3 regions of the Lentisalinibacter orientalis genome follow, and region 1 is predicted to be linked to each of the others. Evidence: riboswitches for the same ligand, from Rfam matches in the RefSeq annotation. Region 1 holds a riboswitch; each other region holds the start of a gene.
The links. A riboswitch is a leader RNA that binds a small molecule or an ion and turns the genes downstream of it on or off. The one in region 1 is predicted to bind cyclic di-GMP.

Region 1 (2,262 bases):
TCGCGGCAGAATTCCCGATAGGCCTGCACGATCAGCGGGAACTCGGCCGCCGGGAAGCACCAGCTGGAACAGGCGAGCCGGCGGCCGCCCCGGGACCCCGCACGGTCCCCGCCCTGCTCCACCGCCGCGCTGCCGGCGTGGACGGGGGCGCTGAACAGCGTCTGACCCGCCCCGTTGATACGGTCGATCATGCCGTAGCGCAGCGCGGGTATCGGTACGATCCAGGACATGGAGCTGGTCATCGCCGGCAGGATCGTGCTCTCGCCCCAGTCCTTGATCTTCCACAGCAGGCGGTTGACGTGGGTATCTTCGTCGCCGTTGCGCCGGAGCTCGAGATATACCTGATCGCGGAACGGCAGGAGGTAGAAGCGCAGGCCCAGCTTCGAGCCCAGCAGCCGGTCGGTGACGGCGGCGAGCTCGGCGGTGCTGCAGCGGCGCCGCCGGATGGTGAAGGGGCTCATGGGCCGCACCCGCAGCGTCACCTCGTGGATGACGCCGAGCAGGCCGTAGCTCAGCCGGAACATGTCGAGCAGGTGGGGACGGGACGCATCGACGGTGAGTTCGCCGCCCTCGGGGGTGACCACCTTCATGCTGACGACCTGACTCGAGAACAGGCGGGTCCCCACGCCGGTGCCGGGACCGATGCAGGCGCCCGCCACCGCTCCGCCGACCGTTCGGCCCATCAGGTCGTGGCCGCCGGCGAGTTCGAGCCCGTAGCCCGCCAGCTCGTCCGCGAGGCGCTGCAGCCTGAGCCCGGCTTGCACGGTGACATGCTCGTCGCCGACCTCGAGGACCCGATCGAGGGCCGTCATATCGATCACCGTGCCCCCTTCTGCGGCCGAACAGGGAGTCGATGCGCTGCCGGCGCCCATCGGGCGGAGCGGTGCCGGGATGCCCGAGCCCGTCTGCAGCAGGTCCCGCAGTGCCTCCGGACTCTCCGGCCTGGCCACCGGTAGCGCGGGCGTGCGGCGTCCGGGGCGCCGTGGCGTGCTTTGTCGAACGTCGCCGTGGCCATTGCCATGGATATCGCCGTGGATCCAGTCGCGGACCCGGTCGTGGCTGACTGCATCTCTCATCGGTTTCGTTCCTCCGCGGGACGGGTCCCGCCAACGAATTGCGGCACGTGGCTGGTCACCGGTCCCGGTGCGGGAATGAGCGGAGGATGGCCCGGATGGGCGTGGCGCGGCAGGACGCCGCATCGCGCTTCCGTCTGGCAGCTCCGCTGTCCCGGCGGTGGCCGGGGACCGGTGGCTTTGCGACCCGCCCTTTCGGACGGTGTGCCTTTTTCAAACGAAGGCCGAGCGTCGCACGGTGCCGACAGAGTGTCAATCGTGGGCAGAGCCCGACACGTTCCGGCACGGCATGATGTCAAATCGCCGCGCAATTTTGGCCTCGACCAACCGTCTCAGGCCCCCTGCAACGGCCGGCCGGCCTTCGGTTTGCCACTATGCCGGGCCCTCCCCGTTGCTGCTTAAATGCCGTGGGATACCGTCGAGAGTCCGGAACAGAAAATCGGGGAGAGCGATGTACATCAATCCGGAGTCCGTCCTGCGCTGGCTTCACATCCTTGCGATGGTGTACTGGCTGGGCGGCGAGTGGGGCGTCTTCCAGACCTCCTACAACGTGGCGAATCCGAAACTCTCACTGGACGAGCGCCGGCGGCACATGGAGACCGCCTACCGGATCGATATCCTCGCCCGCACGGGCATCATCCTGCTGCTGCCTCTCGGCCTGCACATGGGGTTCAACCTGGGTGTGCACGATTACGGCGGCGGCTGGCTGTGGGTCGTGTGGATCCTCGCCTTCGCGTGGTTGTCGCTCACCTGGGCGGCGTTCGTCTACCGGGACACCGACCGCGGTCTGCGGCTGACAAAAATCGACGAGGCCATCCGCTACGTCGTGATCCCGGCGCTGTTCCTTGCCGCGATCTGGTCGTATCTCACGGACTGGCCCTTCCGCGCCGACTGGTACTCCACCAAGGTGCTCATCTACAGCCTGCTGCTGGTGATCGGCCTGGGCCTGCGTTTCATCATGCGCCACTGGGTGCCGATCTTCCGCGAGCTCGCCGAGAAGGGCCCGAATCCGGCGCTGGAGCAGCGGCTGTCCTCGGAGCTGGCCATCGGCCGCGGCATGGCCTACGTGTACTGGATCGGCATCGCCTCGGTGGCCTTCCTGGGCGCGACCAAGCCGTTCTGAGGCGCAGCTCACGCCGCCATCGGCATTGGCAACGCCGCCGTAAAACCGGGACAATGCGCGCGGGTT
Region 2 (2,262 bases), on a different contig from region 1:
TCGCGGATGTCACCGAGGCCTTCGGTGATCTCTCCGGTGACGTTGACGTCGGCGGTGCTGGGCGAGGCCCGGTCGCGCACGTAGAGATCGGCGCCGATGTCGAAGGTCACCGGCTCGCGCACGTCGAAGTCGGTCGGGTCGCCGTTGTCGTCGACCGGGACCGGCCGCTTCACGTAGGCGATGGGGAAGTCGAGCACGACGGGGTCGGGATCCTGCCCGCTGCCGAAGCCGATGCGGCCTTCGCCGCTGCCGCCGCCACCGCAGCCCGCGGCGGCCACCACCGAGCAGGCGACGGCAACGAGAGCCGCCCTTGCCGGCGCCCTCCGGGTAACTGTCTGCATCGTGCTGTTCATGGGACATCCTCTTTCCTGCAGCCGTCACGCGACGCACTCCTGCGATCACTGCGGGAATGCTGCAGGCGCCCTGCACCGCCGGTCTTCCGACGCGCGACTGGAAAGCTCGCGGCCGGCCGTGACCAATGGTGGACAGGGGCCTCACTGCATTCTGTTAACAAGATCACAAATCCATGGAGATCGTTGCGCGCGCGTCCTGGTAGTTGATGAGCGGCGGAGTATAGGGACGCCTCCGGGACGCGCGTAATGTGGAATTTCGCCGACAGCGAGACCGTGCCCGGGGCCTTGCATCGACTGGCTCAAGGTGACGGCTGCCGTGTCACACGGACGCGCGCTGTCGTAGTTCGGCGACAAGCCGAAACGCCCACCGAATCAGGGAGTTGCCTTGCGGGCGTCGGCAAAGTGTCGATTTCTGCCGACAAGCGGTTGACATATGCCGACCCGGCGCCACTGCCCGGATCACGCGCAACCTCTTGTTCTGTATTCGGAAAGGCTTTTCCAGCCATCCAAGTCGTGATCTGGCACGCGGCTTGCACTCCCCTTGCTCGCAACAGTAGCCGGCCGCGGGGGAGCACACGTGACGGGAGTCCCGGGAAACCACGGGACTTGTGAATGGAGTCACGGTGGCCCTGTCGGCGATCTGCGAGCATCGGACGCTTCGAATAGCGCGACGCGCACGCAGGGCTTCTGAAAAGGGCAAACCCGGCGAAAGGCGGGGACGCAAAGCCACCGGTCTACGGATTCACGTCCAGGACGGCGAAGCTGCCAGGAGCGACAGCTGACGATCAGCAGGGATGATCCCGCAGGGACGTCCTCCGCTCCCGACGGTCTTCGCCCCCTGGCAGGAAGGGAAGACGGAAACGTATGAGCAGGATCGTCATGAACGCACCCATGAACGTACAGAAGCAGTTCGCGCACGCGCTTCCGCGCCGCGCCCTCCTTGCCATCGCCTGCCTTGTGCTCGCGCTGGCTGCCACGGCCGAAGCGGGTCCGCGGGAACAGGCCAAGCGGCTGCACGACCGTCTCGCCGGCGTACCGCCCACCGAGCAGGTGCTGGCCGGCATGGAAGCCGACATTCTCGCCGGCAACCCCATTGCGGCGGCGGAGACGGCCATGGAGAACAGCGCCTTCTATAACGTGACGCTGAAGAACTTCGTGACGCCCTGGACCAACCGGGAGCAGACGGTCTTCGCGCCGCTGAACGACTACACCGCCACGGTCATCGGCATGATCCGCGACGACGTGCCGTTCAATACCGTGCTCTCCGCTGACATTCTCTACGTCGGCGACAGCGGTCTCGGGCTGCCCCCCTACTCCATGTCCGACAACGCTCATTACGAGGCCATGGAGCAACAGGGCATCGACCTGAAGACCGCGCTGGTACAGACCAGCCAGTCCGCGGTGACCGACCTGCCGGCCTCCGCCACCGCCGGCGTGGTCACCAGCCGCGCCGCCGCCGAGGCCTTCTTCATCGCCGGCACCAACCGGGCGATGTTCCGTTTCACGCTGATGAATCACATGTGCAACGACCTGGAGCAGGTGAAGGACGGCTCGCGCTCGCCGGACCGCATCCGCCAGGACGTCTCGCGCAGCCCGGGCGGCGACAGCCGCGTCTTCCTGAACAACTGCGTGGAGTGCCACGCGGGCATGGATCCGCTGGCGCAGGCTTATGCCTACTACAACTTCAACCCGGACACCGGCCGCATCGAGTACACCGAGGGCCAGGTGCATCCCAAGTACTTCAATAACGACGCCAACTTCCCGTTCGGCTTCCGCACCCCCGACGACCGCTGGGACAACTACTGGCGGCAGGGGCGTAACGCCGGGCTCGGCTGGGATCCGTCGCTGCCGGGCAGCGGCAACGGCGCCAAGTCACTGGGCCGGGAGTTCGGCGCGAGCGACGTCTTCG
Region 3 (2,262 bases), on a different contig from region 1:
CGTGTAATCCTCACCGGCAACGGCGGAGCCGTCCGCCGTTGCATAGTCCACCGTCACGGTGCGCCCGGATTCGGCGTCCAGCGAGACAGTGAAAACCATCGGCGCAGAGCCGGCGTCACCCTCGGCCAGTGAAGCATCCGCGATGCCGAGCGCCGGCGGATCGTCGTCGTCCAGGATGGTCGCCTGGGCGGTGGCGCTGGCCAGGCTCACACCGGTCGCATCGCTCAACTGCAGCGTAAACGTCTCGTCCGGCTCGTCCAGGCTATCGCCGAGCACCGGCACGGTCACCGTGGCGCTGGTCGCCCCGGCGCCGATGTCGAGCGTGCCGGACACGGCGGTGTAATCCTCTCCGGCGGTGGCAGTGCCGCCCGCGGTCTCATAACGAACGGAGGCGGCGCCGGGCGCGCTCTCCGAGAGTGTGATCGTGAAGGTGGCGTCGACCGTGCCGGCATCCCCTTCCTGTACCGTCGGGCCGTCGATGCTCGCCGAGGGCAGGCCGGGATCCGGGTCGGGGTCCGGCGCGCCCGAATCCGAGCCGGAACTTCCGCCGCAGGCCGCCACCAGCAGGCAGCCGATGACGAGCCATGTATGCCGCACTCCGCCGATATCCATCATCACGTCACCCTCGACTACCGTGTCAGTGCATCGAAACTATGCCCGGATCGGCACCGTTGCAAGCCGTGCCTGCGCAGAACGCCCGCGCCGGCTCGCAGGACCGCGATGACGCCCCTCCGCGCAACATCCCCAGGCTGTTCGTCAGAGTGGTTCTGGTGAGTCAATTCACCACCGGGCACTAACCTCCTCTTTGACGAGCATCGGCCCATTCTTGCGATTGTGACTTAATGTAGATTCTAGCTGTGGTGTCGCCAATCAGCGACACCAAGGCGCTGATTTATATAAGAAAATTTTTACCCCATCCCTTGTGCCAAGAAGTTGACTGGGGTTTAATCGCACCCGGCTGGGACAGGTGCCCCCTTTGCGCAACGGACCGGGTTCGAGAAGTCAGCTGTGACCCTCGTCACACTCCGGCAACTGGGGTCCCGCTTATGTCGCATGCCGATTGCCGAATCGGGTTATGTCAGGGAGACTGGGAACCCGAAAAGGGCAAACCCGCCGAAAGGCGGGGACGCAAAGCTTCCGGTCTAAGGGCGAACGCCTAGGATAGCGGGGTTACCGAATTGCTCGGGCCGGGCATACCCGCCGGCCGACTCGGTTTCCACCGACTCCCTTCAGCTCAGCCAGGACCGGCTTTGGATCTGAACTCAGGTGGAGATCGAGACCGTGCACAGACGCACTCAGGCGAAAGGGACAATTTCGCGAACCGCTGCCATCGTCGCAGCGGCAATGTGGCTGGCCGCCTGCTCGTCCGGCGGCTCCGACGCACCCGCAGACGGATCGGGTCAGACGCCCCCGCCAAGCGGTGGCTCTTCGGCCAACAACCCGCCGACGATCAGCGGCAACCCGCCCTCCTCCGTCAAGGTGGACGAGACCTATTCTTTCCAGCCGAATGCCTCGGACCCGGACGGCGACACCATCACCTTTACGGTCCAGAACAAACCGTCCTGGGCTGATTTCAATACCTCCAGCGGAGCCCTGAGCGGGACACCCCGGTCTGGCGACGAAGGCACCTACGGCAACATCCGCATCACCGCGAGCGACGGCTCTGACACCGATTCGCTCAGCTTCTCGGTGACGGTGAGCCAGGTGGCCACCGGCTCGGTGACGCTGTCCTGGACGCCGCCCGCAGAGAACACCGACGGTTCGGCGCTGACCGACCTCGCCGGCTACAAGATCTACTACGGCACGAGTTCCGGAAACTACGGCAATTCGGTCACAATCGATAATCCGGGACTGACCACCTACGTGGTGGACAACCTGAGCCCGAACACCTACTACTTCTCGGCAACGGCGTTCAATTCAACGGGTATCGAGAGCGACTTCTCCGGCGAAGCGGTCAAGTCCGTCAACTGACGGCGGGGCCCAGGAGCGCAGCGGCCGCCCGCTCCGCCAGCGGGAACACCGCCGTCAGCCCCGGCGATTCGATGCCGAAGAGGTTCACCAGACCCGGGATCCCGTGGTCGCCCGGTCCCTGGATCAGGAAATCTGCTGCGGCCTCTCCGGGCCCGCTCAGCTTCGGGCGGATGCCGGTGTAGCCGGGCGCCAGCGCCTCATCCCGCAGATCCGGGAAATAGCGCCGGATGGCGGCGGCAAAGGCGGTTCGCCGGCTCTCGTCGAAGCTGTAATCGACGCTCTCTATCCAGG

Region 2: it holds a riboswitch for cyclic di-GMP, as region 1 does, so the genes downstream of both, ACJMK0_RS06655 (hypothetical protein) here and ACJMK0_RS12580 (FAD-binding protein) in region 1, are expected to answer to the same signal.
Region 3: it holds a riboswitch for cyclic di-GMP, as region 1 does, so the genes downstream of both, ACJMK0_RS18945 (putative Ig domain-containing protein) here and ACJMK0_RS12580 (FAD-binding protein) in region 1, are expected to answer to the same signal.

Annotation. Positions count from the first base shown of each region.
Region 1 covers NZ_JAPDRJ010000003.1:226,160-228,421, forward strand. The annotation lists gene ACJMK0_RS12580 (FAD-binding protein) at 1-1,076, opposite strand, end outside; cyclic di-GMP riboswitch class I at 1,210-1,292, opposite strand; gene ACJMK0_RS12585 (hypothetical protein) at 1,525-2,196, shown strand.
Region 2 covers NZ_JAPDRJ010000001.1:1,505,650-1,507,911, reverse strand. The annotation lists gene ACJMK0_RS06660 (HzsA-related protein) at 1-353, opposite strand, end outside; cyclic di-GMP riboswitch class I at 1,039-1,123, shown strand; gene ACJMK0_RS06655 (hypothetical protein) at 1,218-2,262, shown strand, end outside.
Region 3 covers NZ_JAPDRJ010000007.1:40,064-42,325, forward strand. The annotation lists gene ACJMK0_RS18940 (PQQ-dependent sugar dehydrogenase) at 1-615, opposite strand, end outside; cyclic di-GMP riboswitch class I at 1,094-1,178, shown strand; gene ACJMK0_RS18945 (putative Ig domain-containing protein) at 1,267-1,971, shown strand; gene ACJMK0_RS18950 (NAD(P)/FAD-dependent oxidoreductase) at 1,964-2,262, opposite strand, start outside.